3 regions of the Paraburkholderia sp. FT54 genome follow, and region 1 is predicted to be linked to each of the others. Evidence: predicted binding sites of a transcription regulator. Region 1 holds the regulator's gene; each other region holds the start of a gene.
The links. Region 1 encodes HrcA, which represses chaperone genes, less so after heat shock. Its sites were predicted from a motif close to TTAGCACTCNNNNNNNNNGAGTGCTAA; they were not measured.
Positions count from the first base shown of each region.

Region 2: a site for HrcA is predicted at 7,162-7,188, ahead of groES (co-chaperone GroES). Genes of this name have one in related genera too.
Region 3: a site for HrcA is predicted at 4,747-4,773, ahead of rpoH (RNA polymerase sigma factor RpoH). Genes of this name have one in related genera too.

Region 1 is NZ_CP134195.1:3,605,976-3,616,338, reverse strand. It holds gene glnE (bifunctional [glutamate--ammonia ligase]-adenylyl-L-tyrosine phosphorylase/[glutamate--ammonia-ligase] adenylyltransferase) at 1-1,564, shown strand, start outside; gene recN (DNA repair protein RecN) at 1,740-3,410, opposite strand; gene RI103_RS16645 (NAD kinase) at 3,482-4,384, opposite strand; gene hrcA (heat-inducible transcriptional repressor HrcA) at 4,703-5,722, shown strand; gene hemH (ferrochelatase) at 5,903-6,973, shown strand; gene RI103_RS16630 (RNA-binding S4 domain-containing protein) at 6,982-7,389, shown strand; gene grpE (nucleotide exchange factor GrpE) at 7,901-8,485, shown strand; partial or broken gene RI103_RS16620 (thioredoxin) at 8,556-8,789, shown strand; gene dnaK (molecular chaperone DnaK) at 8,943-10,363, shown strand, end outside.
Region 2 is NZ_CP134195.1:3,381,557-3,391,919, forward strand. It holds gene RI103_RS15630 (YqgE/AlgH family protein) at 1-207, opposite strand, end outside; gene RI103_RS15635 (hypothetical protein) at 464-1,876, opposite strand; gene RI103_RS15640 (rubredoxin) at 2,144-2,314, opposite strand; gene RI103_RS15645 (hydroxymethylpyrimidine/phosphomethylpyrimidine kinase) at 2,603-3,463, shown strand; one part of gene RI103_RS15650 (IS3 family transposase) at 3,592-4,493, opposite strand; one part of gene RI103_RS15650 (IS3 family transposase) at 4,493-4,955, opposite strand; gene groL (chaperonin GroEL) at 5,100-6,743, opposite strand; gene groES (co-chaperone GroES) at 6,799-7,089, opposite strand; gene RI103_RS15665 (hypothetical protein) at 7,480-8,214, opposite strand; gene RI103_RS15670 (hypothetical protein) at 8,547-8,819, shown strand; one part of gene RI103_RS15675 (IS5 family transposase) at 8,881-9,229, shown strand; one part of gene RI103_RS15675 (IS5 family transposase) at 9,229-9,698, shown strand; gene RI103_RS15680 (hypothetical protein) at 9,695-10,363, shown strand, end outside.
Region 3 is NZ_CP134195.1:3,806,771-3,817,133, forward strand. It holds gene RI103_RS17475 (fumarylacetoacetate hydrolase family protein) at 1-524, opposite strand, end outside; gene ybiB (DNA-binding protein YbiB) at 764-1,735, shown strand; partial or broken gene RI103_RS17485 (2-isopropylmalate synthase) at 2,249-3,289, shown strand; gene RI103_RS17490 (nuclear transport factor 2 family protein) at 3,482-3,865, opposite strand; gene RI103_RS17495 (acyloxyacyl hydrolase) at 3,909-4,472, opposite strand; gene rpoH (RNA polymerase sigma factor RpoH) at 4,835-5,770, shown strand; gene cydP (cytochrome oxidase putative small subunit CydP) at 6,110-6,370, shown strand; gene RI103_RS17510 (cytochrome ubiquinol oxidase subunit I) at 6,360-7,952, shown strand; gene cydB (cytochrome d ubiquinol oxidase subunit II) at 7,989-9,125, shown strand; gene cydX (cytochrome bd-I oxidase subunit CydX) at 9,154-9,270, shown strand; one part of gene RI103_RS17525 (IS3 family transposase) at 9,352-10,253, opposite strand; one part of gene RI103_RS17525 (IS3 family transposase) at 10,253-10,363, opposite strand, start outside.

The DNA of each region.
Region 1 (10,363 bases):
GCTCGATGCGCATCGCGAATTCGTCGAACAGCAGTTCGATCAGATTTTCGCCGACAAGGTGAGCGGCCGCGACGGCTGCGGCGCACCCGAAGACGGCGCCGCCGTATGGGTCTGGAGCAGCGCGCTCGCCGACGACAGCGCCGACGAAGCCCTGCAGGCGCGCCTCATCGAACTCGGCGTGGCTGAGCCGGGCGAACTGGTCGCGCGGCTGCGCGCGGTGTGGCAGTCCTCGCGTTACGCGGGGCTGGCCGAGCGTAGCCGGCAGCGTTTCGATATCGTCGCGCAACGGGCGCTCGAAGCCGCGCGCACGCTGGAGCCGGCCGAGCGGCGCGGCGATACCGTGGCGCGCTTCTTCGACCTGCTCGAAGCGGTGAGCCGGCGCGGCGCCTATCTGGCGCTGCTGACCGAATATCCGCAGGCGCTGCATCGCGTGCTGTCGGTGCTCGGCGGATCGCGCTGGGCGGCGGGCTACCTGATCCGCCATCCGCAATTGCTCGACGAATTGCTGGACGACGAAGCAATCAACAGCCCGTTCGACTGGCCCGAGTTCAAGCGCACGCTGCGCCTGCGTCTGGCCGCTGCGGACGGCGTCGAGCAGCAGATGGACCTGTTGCGCCATGCGCACCAGGCCGAGGTATTTCGCATTCTGCTGATCGATCTGGCCGGCAAGCTGAGCGTCGAACATGTGAGCGACCGGCTGTCCGAACTCGCCGATGCCGTGCTCGACGTCACGCTGGAGGCCGTCTGGAACCAGTTGCCGAAACGCCACCGCGACGTGCCGCGTTTCGCGGTGATCGCGTACGGCAAGCTGGGCGGCAAGGAACTGGGTTACGCGTCCGACCTCGATCTGATCTTCCTCTACGACGACACGGACGACGCAGCAGCCGACGTCTACTCCACCTACACCCGCCGCCTGATCACCTGGCTCACGACCGCCACCGGCGCCGGCACCCTGTTCGACGTCGACTTGCGCCTGCGCCCGAACGGCGAGTCGGGTCTGCTCGTCACCGATCTTGACGCGTTTCGCCGTTACCAGCTTCGCGAGGGCGACGCGGCCAATACGGCGTGGGTGTGGGAGCACCAGGCACTCAGCCGTGCGCGCTACTGCGCGGGCGATGCCGAGATCGGCGCGAAGTTCGAAGCCATCCGCGAACAGGTGTTGACCACGCCGCGCGAAGCTGCGCCGCTGATGAAAGAGATCGTCGAGATGCGTGCGCGCGTCGAAGCGGGGCATCCGAACCATACGGCGCTGTTCGACCTGAAGCACGACAGCGGCGGGATGGTGGATATCGAGTTCACCGTGCAGTACTGGGTGCTGTTGCACGCGGCGAGCGATCCCGAGCTGATCCGCAATACCGGCAACATCGCGTTGCTGCGGGAAGTATCGCGGCTTGGTCTGATGAGCGAGGCGGAAGCGGAGACGGTCGGTGCGGCGTATCGAACGTACCGCAAGTTGCAGCACCAGTTGCGTCTGGACGGGATGGAGAAGGCGCGGGTCGTGCCGGCGCTGGTGGCCACCGAGCGGGAGGCGGTGCTGGGCCTGTGGAAGCGCGTGTTTGGTTAAATGCGCGCGAGGGTTTCTCGCGCGGAGTCTGTCTGCCGGCGCTTTGAGCGCCGGCGTCAGCGAGGTCGCGGCCTTCACTCTGCAGGCGGGCGAGTCACCCTGAGCCATCGTCCGTCGCCGCCAGTGCTCCGCTCGCTAGTCGCGGATGGCGAGGGCATCCCGAGCCAGCGAACAACTACGCCGCCAGCATTTCCTTCGCATGCTTGCGCGTGGTCGGCGTGATCTCCAACCCGCCGAGCATCCGCGCGACTTCTTCCACGCGGCTCGCCTTGTCGAGCGAGGTCACGCTGCTGACCGTGCCGCCTTGACCGTTGCCCGCCTTCGCCACCTGGAAATGATGGTCACCGCGCGCGGCAACTTGCGGCAAGTGCGTCACGCATAGCACCTGGCGCTGTTGCCCAAGCTGATGCAAAAGCCGCCCGACCACTTCGGCGACGCCGCCGCCAATGCCCGTGTCCACTTCGTCGAAGATCAGCGTGGGGGTGGGGCTGGCGGCGCTGGCGATCACGGCGAGCGCGAGGCTGATCCGCGCCAGCTCACCGCCGGAGGCGACCTTCGCGAGCGGCCGCAGCGGCACGCCGGCATGACCGGCGACGCGGAACTCGACCTGTTCGAGCCCATGCGCGCCACCTTCGGGCAGCGGCACCAGCGCGACTTCGAAGCTGCCGCCTTTCATCGACAGTTCCTGCATGCCCGTGGTGACCGCCGCGGCCAGCGCCTTGCCGGCCTTGGCGCGCGCCTTCGAGAGTTTCTTCGCTTCGGTCAGGAAAACTTCTTTGGCCTTGGCTTCGGCTGCGTGCAGGCTGTCGAGGTCCGCGGCCGCGTCGAGCGCGGCTAGTTGCGCGCGACGCGCCTCGTGTTCCTCAGGCAGCGTTTCCGGCTGCAGACGGAATTTGCGCGCGGCGGAATGCAACGCGTCGAGACGCTTTTCGACTTGCGCCAGCCGGTCCGGATCGAGTTCGAGCTTTTGCGCGTAATGACTCAGCGAATAAGCCGCTTCCTGTAGCTGGATTTCGGCCGGCTCGAGCGCGGCCAGCACGTCGTTCAAGGCCGGATCGATTTCCGCCAGATCGCGCACCTTCGAGACGATTGAGGACAGATGCGTGATCATCGCCTCGTCCGATTCGGACAGTGCGCCGAGCGCGCCTTGCACGCCGTCGATCAGATTGGCCGAATGCGACAGCCGCCGATGCTCGGCGTTGACCTCTTCCCACTCGCCCGGCTGCGGCGCGAGCTTGTCCAGTTCAGTGAGCTGCCAGGCGAGGCGTTCGCGCTCCAGTTGCAACTCGCGGTCACGCGTTTGCGCGTGCTCGACCGCCTGAACCTTCTCGCGCCACGCGCGCCACGCCCGCGTGACGGTTGCCGCAGTGTCCGACAGGCCCGCGTGAGTGTCGAACAGTTCGCGTTGCGCGTCGGGGCGCATCAGCAATTGGTGCGCGTGCTGACCATGAATGTCCACCAGCATTTCGCCGACCTCGCGCAACTGCGCGAGCGTCGCGGCGGTGCCGTTGATGAAGGCCCGCGAGCGGCCGTTCGCGTCCACCACTCGCCGCAGCATTACCGTGCCTTCGTGATGGCCGTCGTCGCCGGTCGTGCCGAGCGCCTGCTCGTCGAGCCATTGCTCGACCTGCGCATGGGTCTCGAACTCCGCGGTGATGTCGGCGCGGCTTTCGCCGGTGCGCACGACGTTCGCATCGGCACGGGCGCCGAGCGCTAGCGCCAGCGCATCGATCAGGATCGACTTGCCGGCGCCGGTTTCGCCGGAGAAAACAGTAAAGCCGCTGTCGAATTCGAGATCGAGCGCGGCGACGATGACGAAGTCGCGTATCGAGAGGTGGCGAAGCATGGAGGTCGTCTGGTGAGCTTGATGTTCGGGTTTCGGCAGCGGCGGCGTTCGCGTTCCGGTGTTCGTGCCGCTCAGGGTTTGGGGTCTTCTTCGTGCGACGGGTATTCGTTCCAGTGCAGCTTTTTGCGTAGCGTGGCGAAGTAGCTGTAACCGACGGGATGCAGCATCGGCACCGTATGACGCGAGCGGCGCACTTCGATCGTGTCGCTCAGTTCGAGCGAGGTGAACGACTGCATGTCGAAATTGACGTTCACTTCGCGCCCCGAGACGATCTGGATGCTCACTTTCGAGTCGTCCGGCAGCACGATCGGCCGGTTCGACAGCGCGTGCGGCGCGATCGGCACCAGCACGATGCCCTGCAATTGCGGATGCAGTATCGGCCCTTGCGACGACAGCGCGTAAGCGGTCGAGCCGGTGGGCGTAGCCACGATCAGACCGTCCGAGCGCTGGTTGTACATGAAGCGGCCGTCCACCGAGACATGCAGTTCCGCCATGCCCGAGAAGCCGCTGCGGTTGACCACCACGTCGTTGAAGGCCAGCGCGTGATAGATCGGATTGCCGCCGCGCATGATGCGCGCTTCGAGCAGCACGCGTTCTTCGCGCTCGAAATTGCCGGATAGCATTTGCGGCACGATTTCGCGCATGTCGGAGATCGGAATGTCGGTAATGAAACCGAGCCGCCCATGGTTGATACCGATCAGCGGCGTGCGGTACGGCGCGAGCTGGCGGCCGATGCCGAGCATGGTGCCGTCGCCGCCCAGCACGACCGCAACGTCGGCGCGCGCGCCGATCTCGGCGGGACGCAGCGCAGGATAGTCGGTCACACCGATCTCGGCGGCGGTGTCGGCTTCGAACACGACCTCGAAGCCGCGCTTCGCGATGCACGAGGCGAGCGCGGTCAACGGCTCGGCGATGCCCGGCGTATTGTTGCGCCCGACGAGCGCGACGGTCTTGAACTGGCTGGTCACTTGCATGCCGGCATTACACCATAGGTAGGGCCTGAAAAGAACCGTAGACAGACCCGGTGGCGGGCCGGCGCGCGCGGGCTGTGAGCGCATCTTGCGATTATCGATAGAATGGTGAAGCCTTGATGACATGTGCGCCGGTTAAAGTGCGGCGGGGTGCCGGCAGCCGGGCCGCCCAGAAGGCGGCCGGTGACGCGCCGGGCGGAACGCCGGCTAGTGTGCCGGACCGAAGGCAACGCGCCAGCAGGCCAAACGGCGGCGCGTTCGTCCGGGATGGGCGCCCCTAGCGCTCGCGGTAGTCGTGCCATTGAGCTAAAATTTGCCGTCATGCTAGATCCTCGCGCACAAACCCTCCTCAAAACGCTGATCGAGCGCTACATCGCCGAAGGTCAGCCGGTCGGCTCGCGCACGTTGTCGCGCTATTCGGGCCTCGAACTGAGTCCCGCAACGATCCGCAACGTGATGTCCGACCTCGAGGACCTGGGGCTCGTGATCAGCCCGCATACTTCGGCGGGCCGCATTCCCACGCCGCGCGGCTACCGCCTGTTCGTGGACACCATGCTGACGGTGGAGTCCGCCGCTGACGAAGAAGCGGTGACGCGCACCGTCAAGACTACGCTGCAGGCGGGCGAGCCGCAGAAAATTGTTGCCGCGGCGGCCAGCGTGCTCTCCAATTTGTCGCAGTTCGCCGGCGTGGTGCTCACGCCGCGGCGCAGCCACGTGTTCAAGCAGATCGAGTTCATGCGTTTGTCCGACAAGCGCATTCTGCTGATCATCGTCACGCCGGAGGGCGACGTGCAGAACCGCATCATGGCGACCCAGCGCGATTTCTCGCCGTCGCAGCTGGTCGAAGCGTCCAACTACATCAACGCGCACTTCGCGGGTCTTTCGTTCGACGACGTGCGCCGCCGCCTGCGCGAAGAAATCGACGAACTGCGCGGCGACATGACCACGCTGATGCACGCCGCCGTCACGGCCAGCACGGACGAATCCGACACGGGCGAAACCGTGCTGATTTCCGGCGAGCGCAACCTGCTCGAAGTCGCCGACCTTTCGTCGGACATGGCGCGCTTGCGCAAGCTGTTCGATGTGTTCGACCAAAAGACCAGTCTCCTTCAATTGCTCGACGTGTCGAGTCACGCGGCGGGCGTGCAGATTTTCATTGGCGGCGAGTCGAATCTCGTACCGATCGAGGAAATGAGCGTGGTCACCGCGCCGTACGAGGTGAACGGCAAGATCGTCGGCACGCTGGGCGTGATCGGACCGACCCGCATGGCCTACAACCGCGTGATTCCGATTGTGGACATCACCGCGCGGCTGCTTTCCCTGACGCTCAGCCAGCAATAAGCAAGCGTCGATTCCTGGCAGCGCTTGCGTGCGCTCCTGCCGCAAATAATGCGCGACCGCGCGCGGCTTGCCAATTGGCCGAATGGCCAGGGGTGTCCGGCGGACCGGTGCATGAACGTCGCCGCTATAATGATTCCCACCTGAATCGACTCTCCGCCAACCCGGTTACTTCTGCTGCCTATGCGCTTCGACCTCGAGCGGCCTTCACAAAACGCCACGTCACACCGTGTCGCCGTGCTGCTGATCAATCTCGGCACACCCGACGCGCCGACGCCGCGTGCGGTCCGCCGCTATCTGGCGCAGTTTCTTTCCGATCCGCGCGTGGTCGAAATTCCCGCGCTGCTCTGGCAGATCATCCTGCGCGTGCTGATATTGCCGTTCCGGGGCGTCGCCTCGGCCAAGAAGTACGCCGCGGTGTGGATGCCCGAAGGCTCGCCGCTGCGCGTCCATACGGAGAAGCAGGTGGAAGGCTTGCGCCATCTGCTGCAATTGAACGACTACACGGTGCTCGTCGATTACGCAATGCGCTATGGCACGCCGGGCATTCCGGCCATGCTGAACCAGCTCAAGCTGGCGGGCGCCGAGCGCGTGTTGCTGATGCCTATGTATCCGCAGTATTCGTCGTCGACCACCGCCACCGCGTTCGACGACGCCTTTTCGGCCCTCAAGCGCATGCGCAATCAGCCGGAAATCCGCACGGTGCGCCAGTACGCCGACCATCCTGCCTACATTGCGGCGCTCGCCGCGCAGGTTCATCACTATTGGCATCAGCACGGCCGGCCGGACTTTGCCGCAGGCGACAAGCTGGTGCTGAGTTTTCACGGCGTGCCCAAGCGCACGCTGGACCTCGGCGACCCGTACCACGAGCAATGCCAGCAAACCGGCGCGGCGCTGATGCAGGCGCTCGAACTGACGCAGGTGGAATGCCGCATCACGTTCCAGTCACGTTTCGGCAAGGCGGAGTGGCTGCAGCCGTACACGGCGCCTACGTTGAAAGAACTGGGCGCGGCGGGCGTGCGGCGCGCCGACGTGTTCTGTCCGGGCTTCACCGCCGATTGCCTTGAAACCATTGAGGAAATTGGCATGGAAGTGCGTGACGAATTCCTCCACGCAGGCGGCAAGGATTTCCATCGGATTCCGTGCGTGAACGCCTCGCAGGCGTGGATTGCCGCGCTGGGCGAAATCGTCGCGCAGAATCTGCAGGGCTGGCCGGTGCAGACGCTGCCCGTGCCGCACACAACAGGAGCTTGAGCGGGCTCATGAATTACAGGATTTCAACCGAAGCGGGCGCGAAGCTGCGCATCGACAAATGGCTTTGGGCGGCGCGCTTCTTCAAGACGCGTTCGCTTGCCGCGGACGCCGTCGAAAAAGCCCATGTGCGGATTGGCGGCGCTAGCGTCAAGCCGGCGAAAGACGTGCGGGTCGGCGACCTGGTCGAAATCGAGATCGAGCGGATTGTGTGGCAGGTGGAAGTGCTCGGCGTGTGCGACGTGCGCGGCCCGGCGAGCGTCGCGCAGACGCTTTACGCGGAAACTGAAGAGAGCAGGGTGAAGCGGCAGGTCGAACAGGAGCGGCGCAAGACGTATCGCGAACCGGCGGCCGCGTTGCACGGCCGACCGACGAAACGCGACAGGCGCACTATCGACAAACTTTCAGGTGGGGGTTGAACAGCTGTTCCATGGTCGCGTGCACGCCACCGTATTCGGTAGTGTGGTCGTTGACAGCCCCGGACATGCAGATGGTCGTGGTGCCCGCAATCAGAACCAATGCGACCACCGAGATTGCAAAGGTCAGTTTCACGGTACTCCCCTCGGATGGTTCAGGATAAAGACGGGCGAATCGGTTGGAAATTGCAATGTGTCGGAAAGGATTGCGTCAGATTAGGGTTAACGCGTCTTTTCCGATATTTAAGTGGAGCATAGGCCACTTGTCTGCAGCACTCAATCTCAATCTGATTGCGCAGCAAAAATGGTTGTAACCGGGCATTGCCGCCGCGCGTCCGTGGTGGGAAAAGATCGGGAAGAACCGCTTGAAATGGTTGTTTCCGGCCTCATCTGCCGTTCTGATTTGCGGTGATTCGCGAAGTTGTCTGTCGCGATTTTGCAACGCACAAACCGCGCCAGGTTTGATGCGCTGCCGCCACCGTTTGGCTTTTACCTTTTAACGACTTTCAGCGACATGGAAAACACGCAAGAGAACCCGACGAGCCAGAATCCCACGCCCGCCGACGAAACCGAGCGCCAGGCCGCCGAGGCCGCGGCACCTCAGCAGGAAGCGGCCGCAAATGCCGCGACCGACTCGCCGGCGAGCGCAGAGCAAGCGGCATTGGCTGAAGCTCAGGCGAAGATCGCCGAGTTGCAGGAAAGCTTCCTGCGGGCCAAGGCTGAAACCGAAAACGTTCGCCGTCGCGCTCAGGAAGACGTCGCCAAGGCGCACAAGTTTGCGATCGAGAGCTTCGCCGAGCATCTGCTGCCGGTGATCGACAGCCTCGAGGCCGCCGTCGCCCACTCGTCCGACGATCTGCAGAAGGTGCGCGAAGGCGTCGAGCTCACGCTGCGCCAGCTCACCGGCGCGCTGGAAAAGGGCCGCGTCGTCGCCCTGAATCCGATTGGCGAGAAGTTCGACCCGCACCGCCATCAGGCCATTTCCATGGTGCCGGCCGAGCAGGAGCCGAACACCGTGGTCGCCGTGCTGCAAAAGGGCTTCGTGATCGCCGATCGCGTGTTGCGTCCGGCACTCGTGACCGTCGCTGCTCCGAAGTAAGCGCCGAGGCTCGGTAAGCCGTTTCATTGGGCAGGCCGTGCCATGGCCAACCTTCCCGTCGACGCCACCCGAGTATCGCGAACTGGGCGGGCGCTTCATGCTGCACGGCGTGCCCGCATGGTTCTTCTTTTACCGCGGCAACCGGCTCGGCCGGGCAATCGGCTGACACGGCCTCGGGCAGTTCCGGGCCGCGGTCGCAACCGCACGGGAGAAGATCCCGACGGGCAATGCGGCGAACGCGGCTGACACCGCGAGCGACGCGCAGGCTAGTGGAACAAATTTGGGCAAAAGTTCGCTCGATTGAAAAAAATTAAAGACCGCATCGCAAAAAAGGTCTTGAAAACGATGCGGACGCACTTATGTTGAGTGCAGGTAGGAATTGAGAGCGGATCGCCTTACCGCCAGCAGGGCAAACAGGGCGCTTCCCGCAGCGATCAAAGTTAGGAGATTAGTAAAAATGGGCAAAATCATCGGCATCGACCTCGGCACGACCAACTCGTGCGTGGCGATCATGGAAGGCAATTCGGTCAAGGTGATCGAGAATTCGGAAGGCGCGCGCACCACGCCGTCGATCATCGCGTACATGGAAGACGGCGAGATTCTCGTCGGCGCGCCCGCGAAGCGTCAGTCGGTCACGAACCCGAAGAACACGCTGTACGCAGTCAAGCGCCTGATCGGCCGCCGCTTCGAAGAAAAAGAAGTGCAGAAGGACATCGCCCTGATGCCGTACAAGATCATGAAAGCCGATAACGGCGACGCATGGGTCGAAGTGCGCGATCAGAAGCTCGCGCCGCCGCAAATCTCCGCGGAAGTGCTGCGCAAGATGAAGAAGACCGCTGAAGATTACCTCGGCGAGCCGGTCACGGAAGCCGTGATCACGGTTCCCGCGTACTTCAACGACAGCCAGCGCCAGGCGACCAAAGACGCAGGCCGCATCGCCGGTCTGGAAGTGAAGCGCATCATCAACGAGCCGACCGCAGCCGCTCTGGCATTCGGTCTGGACAAGGCCGAAAAGGGCGACCGCAAGATCGCGGTGTATGACCTGGGCGGCGGTACGTTCGACGTGTCGATCATCGAAATCGCCGATGTCGACGGTGAAATGCAATTCGAAGTGCTGTCCACGAACGGTGATACGTTCCTGGGCGGTGAAGACTTCGACCAGCGCATCATCGATTACATCATCGGCGAGTTCAAGAAGGAACAGGGCGTCGATCTGTCGAAAGACGTGCTCGCGCTGCAACGCCTGAAGGAATCGGCTGAAAAGGCGAAGATCGAACTGTCGTCGAGCCAGCAAACCGAAATCAACCTGCCGTACATCACGGCCGACGCGTCGGGTCCGAAGCACTTGAACCTGAAAATCACGCGCGCCAAGCTGGAAGCGCTGGTTGAAGAGCTGATCGAACGCACGATCGAACCGTGCCGCGTGGCGATCAAGGACGCGGGCGTGAAGGTCGGCGAAATCGACGACGTGATTCTGGTCGGCGGTATGACCCGCATGCCGAAGGTGCAGGAAAAGGTCAAGGAGTTCTTCGGCAAGGATCCGCGCCGTGACGTGAACCCGGACGAAGCCGTGGCCGTGGGCGCCGCGATTCAAGGCCAGGTTCTGTCGGGCGACCGCAAGGACGTTCTGCTGCTCGACGTGACCCCGCTGTCGCTCGGCATCGAAACGCTCGGCGGCGTGATGACGAAGATGATCAACAAGAACACCACGATCCCGACCAAGCACGCACAGGTCTACTCGACGGCTGACGACAATCAGGGCGCCGTGACGATCAAGGTGTTCCAGGGCGAGCGCGAAATGGCGGCCGGCAACAAGCTGCTGGGCGAGTTCAACCTGGAAGGCATTCCGCCGGCACCGCGCGGCACGCCGCAGATCGA
Region 2 (10,363 bases), 220 kb from region 1:
GGGCTCGATCTCGAGCTTCAGATCGATGCGACTGAAGAGCGCTTGCAGGTCGATATCGGTCGGCCGGTTGATCACGAGGCCGAGCGCGCCGCGCTCACTGTGATCGCAAAGGTAGACCACCGTTCCTGAAAACGTCGGATCCGCCATGTTCGGCATGGCGATCAGGAACTGGTTGGTCAGATTGATGCGATCGGTACTCTTGGACATAGTTCGGATTTTAGCAAAGACGATGCAGGATGGCGGGGCTTTGAGCGTGGAACCGCGATGCGTGCCATGAAGCGTGCCGCGAGCCATCGACGGCGGATCAAGTTGCACTCTATCACGCACGCGGGCGCTCGCCACGGTGCCATCTCGTGGTGTTGCGCGGCATGCCGGTTGCGCACGCTCGAGTCGCGTCACCGCGGCCCGTTGCGGCCGGCCGACAGCCGGTCCGACGCGCCAAAGAACCTGCCGCGCATATCGCTCACGCGCCGCCCTGCTCGATCGAATGCGTCAAGGCGGCCAGCGCGGTGTTGCCACCGGGCGGCGCAACACCCGCGGCGACCTTGTGCAACGTGGCACGCAGGGCTTCAGCAGCCTGCTCGAGCGTGCTCGCCGCCGGTGCGGCGACGATCACATGCGCGCGCACCGCGGGTGTCGACACGCCCGCATGCGCGCGACGGCGCCACGCGAGCCCCAGCGCATCGGCCAGCAGCGCCACGTGCCCGAGGCCGAGGGCGCACGCGGCGGAGCCGAGCCGGTAGGCGGCATCACCCGCTTGCAGCGCTTCGCTGGGATCGGCTTTTTCCGGCTGGTCGGCCGCCCGGGCATGCTCGGTCAGCGCGGAGATCGAGGCATCCGCCGTTTGCAGGAAATCTTCGTAGGCGTTCGCATTGACGGTCAACACGCCCAACTCGCGCGTCAATGCACCGTGGATGGCGCTGATGGCCTGGGCCTGCACCGCGCCCGCCTCCCAAAGCATTTCGGATGCCTGGGTGCCCGCGACGTGCCAGTCGACGGTCAAACCGTAGTCGTGCAGCACCTCCACCTGGTCGGCGTCTTCCGCGGCGGCGCCGAATAAGGCGTAATCGCGCCACAGCAGCGCGAGCGTCGCGCGCACGAGGGAACGCGGCGCAAGCTCGATGCCGCGCGCGTGATCGGCCAACGCGAGGTTGCAACGCGCGTAGAAACGGCGCGCGTCGGTGTCGCCGGTGGCGCGGCCGCCGACTCGCAAAGCCTTCGCGCAGGCTTTGGCGAGGCGCCAGAAATCGTAGGGGTCCGGGCCGGCGAGTTCGCCGAAAACGGCGTCCAGCTCGTCAAGCGCTGCGTTGGTGACCGCCAGCGCCGCCGCACTGCCAGTATCGGCCTGCGAGCGCAGCACCGGCAGTAGCGCGCGTTCGTAGCGTGCCCGCAAATGGGCCAGTTGATCAGCGGACTGCGCGTGCAGCGAGACCGGCGGCACCGGCCGCGCGGTCAACGCGAGATCTTCGAACGCCACGGTCGAACCGGGTGTGTGCTCGGCCAGATGCGTGCAGAGCGCCCGGTAGTGATTGAACAGGACGGGCGAGCAGGACAGCTCACGCAGATTGTGACGCTCGAGCGCGGCGCGGAAGTCGCGCAGGGCCGCGCCGAACACGGGCCGCACGTTCACCGCGTCGGCGGGGTCGCCTTCCGAGAGCGGCGAGAGCCGCACCAGCGCGTCAGCGAAGCGCTGTGCGCTCAGCCAGCCGGCTCCGCGCAATGCGTGTGACGCACGCAGCAGCGCCGAGGTGCTCTCGCTATGCTGTTCGAATGCCAGCAGCGCCTCGGCCAACGCAAGCTCGGCGGGACGCACAGCGCCGCCGCGCGGATTCGGCAAGGCGTCGAAGGAAACGGGTGCAGCGAATTGAAGAGTCATGGGCAGGCGACACGAAGCTGACGGGCCGTCGCCTCGCGTCGCACGCAGACTGATCGGCTAACGCGCGAACCGGCGACAGGACAATGACAGACTAACGTTGCGACACGGTGCGGCCGAAGACATTCCGCGTCGACACGTAGGGGCAAACTGCACAACGCACCGGGTGCGTCCGATCGGCGCGCCACGCCGGTTGCGAAAGACCACGCCAAGGCCGCGCCGCGGGCATGCGGCACGCACCCGCGCCGGCATGCCAGCTGCTCCCGGACTTCAGATCTGGACCATCTCGAAATCTTCCTTGCGCGCGCCGCACTCCGGGCAAGTCCAGTTAATGGGGACGTCTTCCCAGCGCGTGCCCGGCGCAATGCCTTCGTCCGGCAAACCGGCTTCTTCGTCGTAAATCCAGCCGCAAATCAGGCACATCCAGCTTTGATATTCCATTCTTGTGTCGCGTCGTAGAGTCCGTGGAAACGGGAGCCATGATGGTACCGTGTTGCCGCCCCAATGCCTAGCAATCAGAAACGCGCAATCGTAATGTGCGACGGCCTTCGGCTATGCCGTTTGCGTCGGTCGGCACGGTGGTTGCGGCGCCGTGCCGCGTCGGCCGACGCCTGCTTGCCGCGACGCGTCGCGGGATGCGAAAAAACGCCCTCCCGACGGTTTAGGCCGCATAATTGAGTCGATTGCGCACTCTCTGCGCCTAAATTTAGCTCCTTTCTGTCAATCTTCATGCCCAGCGACACGCCTCCGATCGTCCTCACCTTCGGCCTCTCCGATCCCACCGGCGGCTCCGGCCTGCAAGCCGACCTGATGACTCTTGCCAGCATGGGCTGTCATGGCGTCTCCGTGCTCACGGGCTACACCGTGCGCGACTCGGCCAGCTGCGACGAAGTCACCGGGCTCGACCCTGAAGTAGTCGCGACCCAGGCCCGGATGCTGCTCGAAGACATGCCGATCGCCGCCTTCAAGGTCGGCGCCTGCACCCGCGCGGAAGTGGTGAGCGCAATTGCCGAAGTCGTCGCCGATTACGACGACATTCCGCTGATTCTCGCCCCCGATTTCACGCTCGACGACGAGCATGTGCTGTCCGCCGACGAACTGCGCGAAGCCATCGCCGATCTGCTCGCCCCACAAACCACGTTGCTGGTCGCCGATTCGGCCACGCTGCTCGCGCTCGCCCAGCCAGACGGCGACGCTGAAGCACCGAGCCTCGACGCCGCCATCTCGCACTTGCTGTCGCAAGGCTGCGAATACATTCTGTCGACGGAAACCGGCACGCATCGGCACGTCAATACGCTTTTCAGCGAAGACGGCCAGTTGCGTCAGGACATGTGGGACCGCGGCAGCCATCGGATCATGGGCTTGACGGATACGCTGGGCTCGGCGATCGCCGCGTTGCTGGCCAATGGTCAGGAGCCCGCTGAAGCGGTGCGCGAGGCGCAGGAGTATTTGTACCAGGCGCTGCGCAACGCGTTCCGGCCGGGCATGGGTGCGTATATGCCGGATCGGTTCTTTTGGGCGCGCAGCAGCGACGACGAAACGCCGCCGGCAGCCGGCAAGGACGCAGCACCGGGCGAAGCCCGCCACTGATGGCTGGCGCGCGGCATTGGCCGCGCGAGCGACCGCTGTCGCTCTGGTCCGGGCGCTTCAGCCTGCGGCGAGCGCCCATAAAAAAACCCGCATTGTGAACTGACCCCGCAAAGTTGGACAGTTTGAGTTCAGGTTTGAGCGGGCTGGGTTCTGTACATCACAGGACTCAGCCCGTTCAGTTTGAGCTTGATGCGTTTGTGGTTGTAGTAGTGAATGTATTGTCTGATGCCAGCCTTCAACTCGTCGATACTTTCAAACCTGCTCAGCCGGAAGAACTCCGCCTTGAGCGTGCCAAAGAAGCTTTCCATTGCCGCATTGTCGTAGCAGTTTGCCTTGCGCGACATGCTCTGCGTCAGGCCGTGTTGATCCAGCAGCCTCCGGTAAGCAGGCATCTGGTACTGCCAGCCCTGGTCTGAATGCAGCAGCGGGGTCTCCTGGGGACCAAGCTTTGCCAGCGCTTTTTTTAGCATGCTGCTGACCAGATCGAAGACCGGTCGGGTGTTCATCTGATAAGCCACGATCTCGCCGTTATACAGATCCATGATCGGCGAGAGATACAGCTTCTGACCCAGCACGTTGAACTCCGTCACGTCCGTCACCCACTTCTGATTGGGCTGCTGTGCGCTGAACTCGCGGTTTAACAGGTTCGGCGCAATACGGCCGACTTCGCCGCGCCATGAGCGGTATTTCTTCGCGCGCACCAGCGATTTCAGTTTCAGTTCTCCCATCAGACGTTGCACCGTCTTGTGGTTCACGCTCGGGCCTGCCTGCCGGATCGCCGCCGTGATGCGCCGGTAGCCATAACGGCCCTTGTGGCGTTCATACACAGTCTTGATGCGGGTTTTGAGGTCCTTGTGCCGCTCACCGGCATCCGGCACGCTCAACTGGTAATAGAACGTGCTGCGCGCCAGACCCGCTGCCTTCAGCAAAGCGGGCATCGGGTGGTGCTGCCGGAGCTCCTGCACTATTTGCGCTTTTTCTTCTGCACGCCCTGCTTCTTTGCCTGAAGCAGGGCATCGAGCTTTTTTAGATAGGCCACCTCCGCGCGCAGGTACTCGTTTTCCTTGAGCAACTGCTCACGCGTGCGCTTATCTGGCGCACTGTCTTCGGTCGGCTTTTCAGGAACTGGCTGGGTCATGGTTTTGCGGCGCCATCGTGGACGAGGCGCCAGTGCGTCGATACCGCCTTCATGATACCGGCGTTCCCATTGCGCTATGCAGCCCGGACTGCGGATGTCGAACACCGCAGCCACCTGCCGGTATGGCAAATCCTTCTGCCACATGTGCATGAGTACCGACATCCTGAACTGCGCGTCATAGTGACTGAATTTCTTGCGCAGTCCGTCCCGTCCATGTTGCTCGTAGGCCGAAATCCACAGCTGTAAAACCGAGCGACTCACTCCATACCGCTTTGCAAGTACCTCGACACCAGCCGAACCGGCCACGTACTGCTTCACCAGCTTCAGCTTTAACTGCTCACTGTACTTCGTCATGAAAAACACCCCAAAAGGTTGGATCGGTGTCCAACTTTTGGGGTGCAGTTCAATTGCTGCGGGTTTTTTCTTTCGGAAAGCACGCCTCGCGGCGCACCTCCCCATGTGCTTCCAACTGGACCTCGTAACGAGGCCCAATTGAACTTACATGTCCATGCCCATGCCGCCCATGCCGCCCGGCATTCCGCCGCCGCCCATCGGAGCATCTTCCTTCGGCAGTTCGCAAACAGCTGCGTCGGTGGTCAACAGCAGGCCAGCGACCGAAGCTGCGTTTTGCAGCGCCGTGCGCGTCACCTTCGTCGGATCCACGACACCTGCGTCAACCAGGTCGACGTACTCGCCGGTTGCTGCGTTGTAGCCGTAGTTGCCCTTGCCAGCAGCAACAGCTGCCACCACGACGCTGGCTTCTTCGCCACCGTTCGTGACGATCTGGCGCAGCGGCTCTTCCATTGCGCGCAGCACGATCTTGATACCTGCGTCCTGATCGGCGTTAGCGCCCTTCAGGCCGGCGATTGCCGTACGTGCGCGGATCAGCGCGACGCCGCCGCCAGCCACGATGCCTTCTTCCACAGCTGCGCGCGTTGCGTGCAGTGCGTCTTCGACACGTGCCTTCTTTTCCTTCATTTCAACTTCGGTCGCAGCGCCGACCTTGATCACTGCAACGCCGCCTGCCAGCTTGGCAACGCGTTCTTGCAGCTTTTCACGGTCGTAGTCCGACGTTGCTTCTTCGATTTGCGTGCGAACTTGCTTCACACGTGCTTCGATGTTCGCACCTTCGCCAGCGCCGTCGATGATCGTCGTGTTTTCCTTGCCCACTTCGATACGCTTGGCTTGACCCAATTCAGCCAGCGTTGCCTTTTCGAGCGTCAGGCCGGTTTCTTCAGCAATCACTTGACCGCCGGTCAGGATCGCGATGTCTTCCAGCATGGCCTTACGACGATCGCCGAAGCCCGGAGCCTTGACAGCAACCGTCTTCAGGATGCCGCGGATGTTGTTCACCACCAGCGTAGCCAGCGCTTCGCCTTCGACGTCTTCTGCGATGATCAGCAGCGGACGGCCAGCCTTGGCCACTTGTTCCAGGACCGGCAGCAGATCACGGATGTTCGACACCTTCTTGTCGTGCAGCAGCACGAACGGGTTGTCGAGCACGGCAACTTGCTTGTCCGGGTTGTTGATGAAGTACGGCGACAGGTAGCCGCGGTCGAATTGCATACCTTCGACCACGTCCAGCTCGTCTTGCAGCGACTTGCCGTCTTCAACGGTGATGACGCCTTCCTTGCCGACCTTGTCCATGGCTTCAGCGATACGATCGCCGATCGACGAGTCGCTGTTTGCCGAAATCGCGCCGACTTGTGCGATTTCCTTGTTGGTCGTGCACGGCTTGCTGATCTTGCGCAGTTCTTCGATTGCTGCGAACACAGCCTTGTCGATGCCGCGCTTCAGGTCCATCGGGTTCATGCCCGATGCAACGTACTTCATGCCTTCGCGGACGATCGACTGAGCCAGGACCGTTGCGGTCGTGGTGCCGTCACCTGCGTTGTCGCTGGTCTTGGAAGCGACTTCCTTGACCATTTGCGCGCCCATGTTCTGGAGCTTGTCTTTCAGTTCAATCTCTTTCGCGACCGACACACCGTCCTTCGTGACCGTCGGGCCGCCGAAGCTGCGTTCCAGGACAACGTTGCGACCCTTCGGGCCCAGCGTGACCTTCACAGCGTTCGCGAGGATGTTCACGCCTTCAACCATCTTGGCACGGGCGGAATCACCGAATACGACGTCTTTAGCTGCCATCTTCTAACTCCTTGAATTCTTTAAGATATGACCGGGAAAAGTAGCGACTTGCCGCTTACTTTTGCACCACGGCCATGATGTCTTCTTCGCGCATCACGAGCAGTTCGCTGCCGTCGACCTTAACGGTCTGGCCTGCGTACTTGCCGAACAGGACGCGGTCACCAACCTTCACGTCGAGCGCGATTTGGGCGCCCTTGTCGTCACGCTTGCCCGGACCGACTGCCAGAATTTCGCCTTGATCCGGCTTTTCTGCTGCGGCTTCGGGGATCACGATGCCCGACGCGGTCTTGGTTTCTTGATCCAGACGTTTGACGATCACGCGATCATGCAAAGGACGAAGGTTCATACATACTCCTCTCTTGATTGAGACTGAAGAACGCTGAGAAAACCCGGCTGGCTGAGCCAACCGGCGATGTTGTTAGCACTCTCGTGCAGCGAGTGCTAATTATATGGACGGGTGGTGACAAATTCAAGAAGGGATAGTGTTGTTGGGTCGAGATTCGTGTCGAGATTCACCTAACTTTGAACTTTGTTCGCTTAAGTCTGAACCCGCGACATGCGCCCAACACCGCCGCGAAAATTAATTTTCCATAAAAACAATGGCTTATAATTCGACCGTCGCGCTGCAGGCTTGCGCACGCCGCTAGACACCTAGTGGTTTTTTCCGACGTCGCGCCACAAAAACGCAGCGATTGACTTGCGGTCAGGGGTAAACCCCAACGATCAATTACATTTGTCATTCATTCTCGGGAAGTTCGAAAAACATGATGCGGCCTGAGGCCGCCACTCTGTCGCTTCCCTCGTAAATTCGCTCTGGATTCAGTTGCTCGATCAATTCATCACCGAGCAACGCGATAACGACGGCGTAAAGGTAGTCGCTGTACAAGCCCGCCACCTTCACGACCTCCTCCATAACGGTCTCGAACGATGCACTGGCATCACTCTTCCCCGCCAAGCCGTGCAAACTCGCTATTGCTGCAAGTTCAGACAGATGGAATAGGTTATGGCCGTGGCTTTCACTCATGTAGACCACCAGTTCGTCATCACTCAACGGCAAGATTTCAAGATCAGAAACTGAGAGTTCAGCTGAGTAGTGAAACGCGTGGCAGTTTCGGAGACCTTGAATGATCGAACCCTTGGCGAGGCGCGTCGCGAGTTGGCGCTGTATATCACGCCCCTCAGCAGACAGCGATGCATAAACAAGGTCGTTGATGCCATTGCGGAGTTTTCCCCAGCCTTCGTGCATTTTGCCCGCCAGCAATTTGATGATCAGCAATGCCAAGGAAATAGTGGCCCGATGCTCTGGCTCGCTCACGCCGTTAGGTATGCGCGCTATAAGCAGCAATCTCACTAGCCAGTTCAGTTCGTTCATGAACAAGCCGACGCGCAACAATGCAGAACTGCGTTGTTTGGGCATGCTCAGCAACGCGGCGCGAGGTAGCTTAACTTTGTACACAATCGGCAGGGGCATAGCGGTATCGATTAGTCGGCATGGCGTCATGCTACTGCGTCTTAGCGGACCATACGCTCGAGCGATCAGGACGGACGGAAAAACGAGTAACTGGCCGTGGAGTAGAAGGGCTGCCTACCGACCGCATTCCGAGGGCTTTCAAGGTCATACATCAGAAAGCTTGGCTGAGTGCCCCAGGGCGTGATGCAGCCGATCGACTCAGGGCGACGTATCGTGCCTTGTCAAGGTGGAGCGAACGTTCGTTTAGTCGCATGCTCAGCGGCAGCCGAGCCCAGAAACCGGTGGTAAATTGCTGAACAAAATTAACTACGATTGCACTTTGGACGGATTGAATGTCTTTCTCCAATATCGAGGACAAATTCAATGGAATTTGGCGACGCGCGCGGAATGGGTCGTCGCTGAACGCTTTGACGCCAAAACTCATTGAAAGATGGGCTAGCGACAAGAGGCTCATCAATCCGGTCGCGAAGCTTGCAGATGTCGGGGTCTTCCATCCGACGCCGTGCATTGTCCTGACCGTCGAAGGTGGCAAAGCATGCTTCCCCACCATTCCGGTTTCCGGCGACGAGAACTGGCTAAGAAACGGTTTCAAAAAGGCTTCGTAGGGGCTGTTAACCCGTAACGCAACCTGTTAACCTCGATCGTTGTGGTAACAGGATCGAGGAGATGGGCAAACCAATCATCGACGACGAACTGTGGACACTGATCGAGCCACTGCTACCACCAGCGAAGCCACGCCGCTTCAAGTATCCGGGCCGCAAGCCAGTTCCGGATCGGGCTGCGCTGACCGGTATCCTGTTCGTGCTAAAGACCGGTATCCGGTGGCGAGATTTGCCAGCAGAAATGGGATGCGGCTCCGGCGTCAGTTGCTGGCGAAGGCTACGCGATTGGCAACAAGCCGGCATATGGGATCGATTGCACGCAGTGCTTCTGGCGAGGTTGCGAGCGATGGACAAGATCGACTTCTCGCGCGTGGTCGTGGATTCGTCGTCGATTCGCGCGGTTGGGGCGGGCGAAAAACTGGTCCGAACCCCACCGATCGAGCGCGACCCGGATCCAGGCACCACCTCGCCACCGATGCCAACGGAACGCCCATCGCGGCAATCCTGACTGGCGCCAATCGTAACGATGTCACCCAACTCGTGCCGTTGATTGAGGCCATCGTACCGATCGCCGGCAGGCGCGGGCGGCCGCTGAGCCGTCCTGGCCGTGTCTACGCTGACCGAGGTTACGACCACGACAAATACCGACGCGCTCTCCATGAGCGCAGTATTCCCACTAGCATCGCGCGGCGTGGCCACCCGCACGGCAGTGGCCTTGGCAAAGTCCGTTGGGTTGTCGAGCGTACACATGCCTGGCTGCATCATTTCCGTCGTCTACGTATTCGCTTCGAACGTCGCGCTGACATCCATGAAGCGTTCCTCAAACTCGGCTGTTGCTTGATCTGTTGGAACACCCTTCAGCGAGCTCAACAGTCTTTATGAAACCGTCTCTAATAAGGCGAACACAACACGACGATCAAGCCGCTCTTTGGGACAAGGTCGAGTGGTTTATGCCGCTATGGCTACCAATGGGTGAAATATCTAAGCTGCTTGCCTCCGTCAGACATGTGACGAGAGAGCGGGCGCTCGATCTTTTCAAATACCACACGTCAACGCTTTATACATTGGCCTTCCAAGCGATTTGCATCGAACAGATCTTGCCTCTTGCTCGCAGCCTTAAAGAGATCGTGCCGTTGGCGCGGGAAGCTTATCTAGGCGCATATAGCGGCTATTGGGCTACCAGTGTCGGAGCGTTGATACCGGCGATCGAAGGCAGTCTGACAAGAATTGTCTCTGATCTCGAGACTAAAGCTACCGCCCCGGACAAGATTGATCATGCAGTGAACCGCGCGATCGAAACTGCTGCACAGCTCCATTTTGACCGCATGTGGGTGCCGCCAGAATATAAGACTTGTGACTATCTATTCGGGCAGGACGAGCGTGTTTTCGCCTTTGAGACATTTCGGAGGTGGCTCAAGAATCATTTTTTTTGCAATACCGACGAATACAGAGGGGTGACCTGGCTGAATCGGCACATGTTTGCGCACGGCACCGCGGCGTCATGGCAGCAACCGGCGAATTTCGCTCGGATGGTGGTCGCGCTTGCG
Region 3 (10,363 bases), 200 kb from region 1:
GACACGTCCGAGCTTTGCTTCTCCTCGCCGTTCACCGACAACCAGATCGTGCCTTTGTCGACATGGCCGACCGTCGCCGCCGGATGAATAGGACCGAGCGGCGCCGAGTGATCGAAGCCCTTCGCGGTATCCCAGGGACGGCCCAGCTTCTTCGCTTCGGCCTGCAGATCGCGGCGCGTCATGTCGAGACCGAGCGCATACCCGTAGACGTGGCCAAGCGCGCTTTCGGCTGGAATGTTCTTGCCGCCCTTGCCGATCGCCGCCACCATTTCCATTTCGAAATGGACGTTTTTCGACTGCGACGGATACGGAAACTCGCCGGTGGCGCCGGGCGCGACGTACAGCACGGCATCGGCCGGCTTGGTAAAGAAGAACGGCGGCTCGCGGTCGGGATCGTGCCCCATCTCGCGCGCGTGCGCCTCGTAGTTGCGGCCCACACAGTAGATGCGACGCACCGCGAACTGCTCGTTGGACCCCACGACCGGCACCGCGACCACCGGTGCGGGTGCAAATACGTAACTCATCCCGTTCTCCGTTCCTTGATGTGTGCCGCCAGCGCGACAATAAAACATCGAGTGTAACGCGCGACAAAGCGGCGCGCGCGCCAGTTCAGCGTGGACCGCGCACGGACCGGCGCGGCCGGCGGCGCGGGGGCGGTGTCTCGCGGGATCGCCATAGATGCGATACTCACACTCAATAGCGTCCCTTGAATACCGTGCCCGACCGCTTCGAGGCGGCGCGCCAACACGTCCCACTGCGCCCGATGACCGACTCCGCCGACACCGCCAATCCCTTCCCCTGCGCCCGCTTCATCAAGGAAATCGGCCGCGGCCCGAATGGCGCCCGCGCGCTGACCGCCGACGATACGCGCGCGCTCTATACCGCGATGCTCGACGGCCGCGTGGCCGAACTCGAACTCGGCGCGGTGCTGCTCGCGTACCGCGTGAAGGGCGAAACCGCCGACGAACTCGCCGCGATGCTGGCGGGAGCCCATGCGTCGTTCGAGCCGGTTCATCTGCCGCACGGCGCGTTCCGGCCCGTGTCGATACCCAGCTACAACGGCGCGCGCAAGCAGCCGAATCTGGTGCCGCTGCTCGCCCTGCTGCTGGCGCGCGAGGGCGTGCCGGTATTGGTGCACGGCGTCACCGAAGATCCGGGCCGCGTGACGAGCGCGGAGATCTTCACGCATCTGCAGATTCCGCACGCGCGATCGCACGCCGATATCGAAGACGGTCTCGCCGAGCGCCGTCTTGCGTTTGCGCCGATCGACGTGCTCGCGCCGAAGCTCGCGCGCCTGCTCGCGCTGCGCCGGCGCATGGGCGTGCGCAATTCGACGCACACACTGGTGAAAATTCTGCAGCCGTTCGCGCCCCCAGGTTTGCGCCTCGTGAACTACACGCACCCGCCGTATCGCGACAGCCTCACGCAACTGTTCAACACACATCCGGACGCGGCCGTCGGCGGCGCGTTGCTTGCGCGCGGCACCGAGGGCGAAGCGGTGGCCGATACACGGCGTCAGGTGCAGGTCGACTGGCTGCACGACGGCGTCTGCGAAACGCGCGTGCCGCATGAACGCTCGTCGCCCGATGCGCCGGAAGTGGACTTGCCAGAGGCTAAAGACGCACCGACGACAGCCGCCTGGATCAGCGCCGTATTGCGCGGCGAAGCGCCTGTGCCGAGCGCGATCGAACGGCAGGTCGAGCTGATCGCGGACGTCGCAAGAATGCCGGCGTAACGGTCGCGGCGTCAGCGCTGCGGCACGCTTGCCGTCGCCCGCTGCGACCCGCGCGGGTTGACACGCCGCAACGCGCCGTCATACATTAGACCCATGCGTTCCCTTCCGAACACCCTCCGAATTACCTCCGGCCGCCTCGCGCGGCCACTATCGCTACGCCTAGCGTAAGTCAGGCGTAGCGCCGCGCGGTGGCAGCTCAGGTTGTCCATCAAGTTGCTCAAAGCGCGGTCCCTCAAGCAGTTCCGCTGTTCCCGTTTCATCCCCAAAGCGTAGTTCTTCACAACCTGTAGTCGTTTGCATTCGTCCGTTTACCGCGCGGACGAAGCGCGAGGATCAAATGCACGCCGCATGGGCCTTATCCACGTCCGTTTTCGCCGTCACGATGACGCCGTTCATTCGCGCCCGTTCGTTGTTGCCGCTAGCTACCGGCTGGCGGACCGTGCACCCCGTGGCAGTCCGCCAACCGCTCGACGCCACACCCTTTCGCAGACGACTCAACGAACGAGGCTCACCATGTTGCAGAATCCCGCTGAAAAATATCGCCCCTTTCCCACCGTGCGTCTGACCGGCCGCAAATGGCCGAGCCGCACGATCAACCACGCGCCGGTCTGGATGAGCACCGATCTGCGCGACGGCAATCAGGCGCTGATCGAGCCGATGAACGCCGCGCAAAAGCTCGAATTCTTCGAGATGCTGGTCGCGATCGGTTTCAAGGAGATCGAGGTCGGCTATCCGTCGGCGTCGCAAACGGATTTCGATTTCGTCCGCAAGCTGATCGAGGAAAACCGCATTCCCAACGACGTGACCATCGAGGTGTTCATGCCGTCAAGAGCTGAACAGATCGCGCGCGCGTTTGAAGCGCTGGAAGGCGCGCCGCGCGCCATCGTGCATTTGTACAACGCGATCTGCCCGTCGTTTCGGCAGATCGTCTTCAACCAGTCGAAAGCCGGGATCAAAGCGCTGGCCGTGGAAGGCACGCAGATTATCAAGGAGCATGCGCAGGCGCGACCCGGCACGCACTGGACCTTCCAGTACTCGCCCGAAACTTTCAATGCGGCCGAACTGCCGTTTTCACGCGAGGTGTGCGATGCGGTGGCGCAGACGTGGCGGCCCACGCGCGATCACAAGATGATCGTCAACCTGCCCGCGAGCGTGGAGGCGGCGACACCGAACGTATTCGCCGACCAGATCGAATGGATGGACCGCAATCTCGGCTATCGCGACAGCATCGTGCTGTCGGTGCATCCGCATAACGATCGCGGCACGGCAGTGGCCGCCGCGGAACTGGCGCTGCTGGCTGGCGCGGACCGTGTCGAGGGCTGTCTGTTCGGCAACGGCGAGCGCACCGGCAACGTCGATCTCGTCGCACTCGCGATGAATCTGGACGCGCAAGGCGTCGATACGGGGCTCGATTTCGCGGATATCGGGGCAGTCCGGCGCGTCGTAGAGCGCTGTAATCAGTTGCCGGTGCATCCGCGGCATCCGTATGCAGGCGATGCGGTGATGCTGGCGAAGAACAGGGAGCTACAAGGCGTCGCGGCGCATGAGCCGGAAGTGGCCGAAACTGGCGCAACGGATCGTCGCGAGAGGAGCGGCGTGGATCAGGAGAGCGTGGCTGCGTAAGAATCAGGGCGAGGTGATAGACGCAACAAACCTACCCGCAAGCGCGCTACCCGCTCGCTTGCGTCAGCTGGAGCAGCCCGCTCAAAAGGCGCGGCCGACCCGGACTGAGTGAGCTCAAAAGGCTCACTCGATTGCGCAACGCGTGGCCTGCCAGGCAATCAGGCGCCACCGTCCGTCTTCCTGCGTATGGATCGCCGTGTAGGCGATCGGAAACAGCAGCGCCCCGTTATTGGCTTCCATCTCGATCAGCGCCCGGCCGGTCACCACGCAGGTCTCACGCCCGACCGGCAGCACCTCTTGCGACTGGATCTCGATCTGCCGATAGCGGCGGCGCCCCGCGGTAATCCCGTCGATGAACTGCCGTTTCGTTTCCCGCTTGCCGTTCGTGTGAACGTAGCTCACGTTGTCCGCGAGCAGCGTGTCGAGCGATTGCCCGTCGCCGTCGACCATCGCACGAAAACGCTCTCGCTCAAGCTCACGAACCGCTTCGATTATCTTTGCCGCCATCGCTCAGCCCCTTGCACCGGTGAGCCAGACGTGGCCACGGTTGTCAGAAGTTATATTGCAGATATAGCTGGTGGAAATTTATACCAGGATTCGGCTCATTGATACCGCCGTTGGAAACATGCTGGAAGCGATAGCCCGCCTGGTACTGCTGGTGGCTGCCGAACTGCATGCCCGTGCCGGCCATGTCGGCGAACTGGAACGCAGTGCCCAGGGTGAAGGTCGAAGAAATCCGTGGACTGGACAGCAGCCGGATGCCCGCGCCCACTTCGGCATAGGGGCGGATCGAGCCCGATCCCTTGATGAAGCGGATGATCGGCGTCAAGCCGACCTCTCCAATGTTGTCGTGCACATTACCTTCGTTGGTGTGCCACCAGGCCACATGCGCCTCGCCGATCAGCGCGAAATGCCAGTCACCGATCTGCCACCAGGTCAGATCCGGATCCCACACGAATCCGAGATCCAGTTTCTTGACGTGGTGATCACCCAAGGCACCGGCCACCTGCACGCCGAACTGGTCCGCCGAAGCCCATCCAGATGTCCCCACCAGCACGGCTCCGGCCGTGATTTTTAGAGCCAGACCACGCAAAGCATTCTTTTTGTTGTCCATCTAACACCCGAGTTCCGTCGAACGTTGAACAATCCATAACTGTTTTGCGTATTGTAAAGACAAACGCAATTTAGTGAGTTGCATGAAAATCCCGACTTTCCGCAATTAGTCACTTCAAAATCGGCAAAAACAGATTATTTATAGCTGGAAAGGCGGCTTGCTAGGTAAGTTCTACACCTCATGCGAGGATGGCAGGATCAGCGTACCATGGCTATTGAATTGTGAATTTCAATAGGAATTTGCGGAACTTGGATGCCCCTACATCCTCTAAGTATTAGCACTCGACAAATCAGAGTGCTAACATCCAACGCTGGAGTCGTTACCTGAATAAGCTTTTGTCTGATTCCAAAGGAGTTTCCTACGTGAGCCATGCAATGACCCTTCCGAGTACTTTGAGCCCGTCGTCGGCTAAGGCCGCTTCGGCAGGTGCACTGGCGCTCTCGCATTCCTCGCTGCTGCCCGGTCAACTGGGCAATATCGACGCCTACATCCAGGCCGTAAATCGGATTCCGATGCTGACGCCGGCGGAAGAACGCCAGTTCGCCACCGAATTTCGCGAGCAGGACAACCTTGAGTCCGCGCGCCGTCTCGTCCTGTCGCACTTGCGGCTGGTCGTATCGATCGCGCGCAACTATCTGGGCTATGGACTGCCGCACGCCGACCTGATCCAGGAAGGCAATATCGGCCTGATGAAGGCCGTGAAGCGCTTCGATCCGGAGCAGAACGTGCGCCTCGTGTCGTACGCCATGCATTGGATCAAGGCTGAGATCCACGAATACATTCTGCGCAACTGGCGGATGGTGAAAGTCGCCACGACCAAGGCGCAGCGCAAGCTGTTCTTCAACCTGCGCAGCCACAAGCAAGGGCTGGGCGCGTTCACGCCGGACGAGATCGAAGGTCTCGCCAAAGAGCTGAATGTGAAGCGCGAAGAAGTTTCCGAAATGGAAACGCGCCTCTCGGGCGGCGACATCGCGCTGGAAGGCCAGGTCGAAGACGGCGAAGAGTCGTACGCACCGATCGCCTATCTGGCCGACTCGCATAGCGAACCGACCGCCGTGCTGGCTTCGCGTCAACGCGACAAGCTGCAAAGCGACGGTATCGCGAGCGCGCTGGACGCACTGGACGCCCGCAGCCGCCGCATCATCGAGGCGCGCTGGCTGAAGGTGGAAGACGACGGTTCGGGCGGCTCGACGCTGCACGAACTCGCCGACGAATTCGGCGTGTCCGCGGAACGTATTCGCCAGATCGAGGTGAGCGCAATGAAAAAGATGCGCGGTGCACTCACCGAATACGCGTAAAGCTTGAAGATCGTCAGCATGCCGGTTCACCCGGCGCGCGGTAGCCAGCCGCCAAGCCCCGCCCTCGCAAGACGGCGGGGCTTTTTTTCGCCCACGCCACGGCGTTTTTCGCGCACGCTCACATTGACGCAAGAACATAAGCGCGCAACATGCGTTTCTTGACGTATCGCAAACCAGATAGCAATACTGGTTGAACGGGGCAAGTCTCGCGACCCAATGCCGCAGCGCCGATCAGTTGCGCGCGAGGTTCTACTCCTAGAATCGGGATGCACTCGCCAAACCGCGGAAGCGGCCTGGCGCCAGCCGGTTTCACCGGTGTGAAGTTGCCTTCTACCGATCATGACCATAGCCCTCAATCGCAACACCACCCGTCGCCCGAACCTGCGCAAACGGTTCCATGGCTGGGTGCGCGGTCCGACGCTGGCGCGCGATATCACCATCGTCCTCGCCATCAAATTCGTACTGCTGATGGCGCTCAAGTACACGTTTTTCAATCATCCACAGGCGGAGCACATGTCGCTCCCGCCTGAGCAAGTCGCGCAGGCGCTGCTGTCCGTGCCTGCCTCGCATCCGTCCCAAGGTGATCAACATGCCCGTTAGCGAAGTCGTAGAACTGTCGCGCCTCCAGTTCGCCATCACCGCGCTTTACCACTTCCTGTTCGTCCCACTCACGCTGGGCCTGTCGTGGCTCCTCGTCATCATGGAATCGGTCTACGTGATGACCGGCAAGCAGATCTATAAGGACATGACCCAGTTCTGGGGCAAGCTGTTCGGCATCAACTTTGCGATGGGCGTCACCACCGGTCTCACGCTCGAATTCCAGTTCGGCACCAACTGGTCGTACTACTCGCACTATGTCGGCGACATTTTCGGCGTGCCGCTCGCCGTCGAAGGGTTGATGGCATTCTTCCTGGAGTCGACCTTCGTCGGCCTGTTCTTCTTCGGCTGGAACCGGCTCTCGAAGGTCCAGCACGTGTTCGTCACGTTCCTCGTCGCACTCGGCTCGAACCTGTCGGCGCTGTGGATTCTGGTGGCCAATGGCTGGATGAACAATCCGGTCGGCGCCACCTTCAACTACCAGACCATGCGCATGGAGCTCGACAGCATCTTCTCCGTGCTGTTCAATCCGGTTGCGCAAGTGAAGTTCGTGCATACCGTGTCGGCCGGCTACGTGACAGCGTCGATGTTCGTGCTCGGCGTGTCGTCGTGGTATCTGCTGAAGCGCCGCGACACTGAATTTGCGTTGCGCTCGTTCGCGATTGCCGCCGGTTTCGGTTTGGCCTCCACGTTGTGCGTGATCGTGCTCGGCGACGAATCCGGCTACCGCACCGGCGAAGTCCAACAGGTCAAGCTGGCCGCGATCGAATCCGAATGGGAAACCGCGCCCGCGCCGGCTCCTTTCACGATCATCGGGATTCCGAATCAGAAGGAAGAGCGCACCGATTACGCCATCAAGATTCCGTATGCGCTCGGCCTGATCGCCACACGTTCGCTCGATGAACCCGTGGTCGGCCTGAAGGACCTGATGGCGCGCAACGAAGTGCGCATCAAGAACGGCATGCTCGCCTACGCCGCGCTGCAGAAGCTGAAACAAGGCGACATCACCGACGAAGCCAAAGCCGCCTTCGACGCGCACAAACAGGATCTCGGCTACGGCCTGATGCTCAAGCAGTTCACCGCGAACGTCACCGACGCCACACCGGATCAGATCGCCCAGGCCGCGAAGAAAACGATCCCACCTGTAGCACCTGTGTTCTTCTCATTCCGCTTGATGGTGGGCCTCGGCATATTGTTCCTCGCCACCTTCGTGCTGGCGTTCTGGTTCTGCGCGCAGCGCTCCCTGTTGCTGGAGAAGCGCCGCTGGTTTTTGCGCTGGGCCGTGTGGGCGATTCCGCTGCCCTGGCTCGCAGCCGAGTTCGGCTGGATCGTCGCTGAAGTGGGCCGTCAGCCGTGGACGATTGCGGGCATTCTGCCGACCAACCTGTCGGCCTCGAGCCTGACGCCGAGTGACCTGTATCTGAGTATCGCGGGCTTCGTGGTGTTCTACACGGTGTTGTTCATCATCGAAATCATGCTGATGTTCAAGTATGCGCGGCTCGGACCCTCGTCACTGCACACGGGCCGCTATCACCACGAACAACAGCCGCTGAATCAGCCGCTGCCGACCAACACGGCCGCATGATTCGCCGCCACTGAGCTTCAAAGGGAAAAGATCATCATGGATTACGCAACCCTCAAACTGATCTGGTGGGCACTGATCGGCGTGCTGCTGATCGGCTTCGCGCTCACTGACGGCTTCGACATGGGCGCGGCGATTCTGCTGCCGTTCATCGGCAAAACCGACGCCGAGCGTCGCATCGTCGTGAACACGGTAGGCGCGACGTGGGAAGGAAATCAGGTCTGGCTCATCACGGCGGGCGGCGCGATGTTCGCCGCGTGGCCGCTGGTGTACGCGGCGTCGTTCTCCGGCTTCTATTTCGCCATGCTGCTGGTGCTGTTCGCGCTGTTCTTCCGGCCGGTTGGCTTCGACTATCGCGGCAAACGTGAAGACCCGCGCTGGCGCACGGCGTGGGACTGGGCGCTATTCGTCGGCGGCTTCGTGCCGGCACTGGTGTTCGGCGTCGCGTTCGGCAACCTGCTGCAAGGCGTGCCGTTCTCGTTCGATACCGACCTGCGCGTCACTTACCACGGCGGCTTCTTCGAATTGCTCAACCCCTTCGCGGTGTTGTGCGGCCTCGTCAGCGTTTCGATGCTGGCCGCGCACGGCGCAGCCTTCGTCAAGATGAAAGCGGACGACATCGTCGCCGTGCGAGCTTCGCTGGCGCTGCGAATTGCCTCATTGGCGACCGTGGTGTTGTTCCTGATTGCCGGCGCGCTGATCGCAACGATGATCGGCGGCTACCAGGTGATCGACGCCCCGCCGCTCGACACGGTCGCCAATCCGTTGATGAAGAACGTGATCGGCGCACCCGGACTGTGGCTCACCAACTACGCCAACTATCCGTGGATGGCGAGCGCGCCGGTGGCGGGTCTCGTCGGCGGCGTACTGGCCACGTTGCTTGCGCGCTCACGCTTCGAAAAGAGCGCCTTTCTGTCGACCTCGCTGATGATCATCGGCGTGATCCTGACGGCGGGCTTCTCGATGTTCCCATTCATCATGCCCTCCTCGCTGGACGGCCGCAGCAGCCTCACCGTATGGGATTCGACTTCGAGCCGCATGACGCTGCAGATCATGCTGATCGCCGTGATCGTGTTTCTGCCGATCGTCCTGATCTACACCAGCTGGGTGTATCGCGTGATGCGCGGCAAGGTGACCGCCGCAGCGCTTCAAGAAAATCACCATACGATGTATTGACCGGCAATACGCTCAACAGGAGTTTGCGATGTGGTATTTCAGTTGGATTCTCGGAATCGGCGCGGCGTTGGCCTTCGGTATCATCAACGTGATGTGGCTGGAGTCACGCCGGCCGTCGGAAGCAGGCGTGCAGAAAACACGCTAAGACATCATGTGCCGGTGGCGCGCCGGTAAACGGAAAAGCGGCAGCTTGTGAACTGACCCCGCAAAGTTGGACAGTTTGAGTTCAGGTTTGAGCGGGCTGGGTTCTGTACATCACAGGACTCAGCCCGTTCAGTTTGAGCTTGATGCGTTTGTGGTTGTAGTAGTGAATGTATTGTCTGATGCCAGCCTTCAACTCGTCGATACTTTCAAACCTGCTCAGCCGGAAGAACTCCGCCTTGAGCGTGCCAAAGAAGCTTTCCATTGCCGCATTGTCGTAGCAGTTTGCCTTGCGCGACATGCTCTGCGTCAGGCCGTGTTGATCCAGCAGCCTCCGGTAAGCAGGCATCTGGTACTGCCAGCCCTGGTCTGAATGCAGCAGCGGGGTCTCCTGGGGACCAAGCTTTGCCAGCGCTTTTTTTAGCATGCTGCTGACCAGATCGAAGACCGGTCGGGTGTTCATCTGATAAGCCACGATCTCGCCGTTATACAGATCCATGATCGGCGAGAGATACAGCTTCTGACCCAGCACGTTGAACTCCGTCACGTCCGTCACCCACTTCTGATTGGGCTGCTGTGCGCTGAACTCGCGGTTTAACAGGTTCGGCGCAATACGGCCGACTTCGCCGCGCCATGAGCGGTATTTCTTCGCGCGCACCAGCGATTTCAGTTTCAGTTCTCCCATCAGACGTTGCACCGTCTTGTGGTTCACGCTCGGGCCTGCCTGCCGGATCGCCGCCGTGATGCGCCGGTAGCCATAACGGCCCTTGTGGCGTTCATACACAGTCTTGATGCGGGTTTTGAGGTCCTTGTGCCGCTCACCGGCATCCGGCACGCTCAACTGGTAATAGAACGTGCTGCGCGCCAGACCCGCTGCCTTCAGCAAAGCGGGCATCGGGTGGTGCTGCCGGAGCTCCTGCACTATTTGCGCTTTTTCTTCTGCACGCCCTGCTTCTTTGCCTGAAGCAGGGCATCGAGCTTTTTTAGATAGGCCACCTCCGCGCGCAGGTACTCGTTTTCCTTGAGCAACTGCTCACGCGTGCGCTTATCTGGCGCACTGTCTTCGGTCGGCTTTTCAGGAACTGGCTGGGTCATGG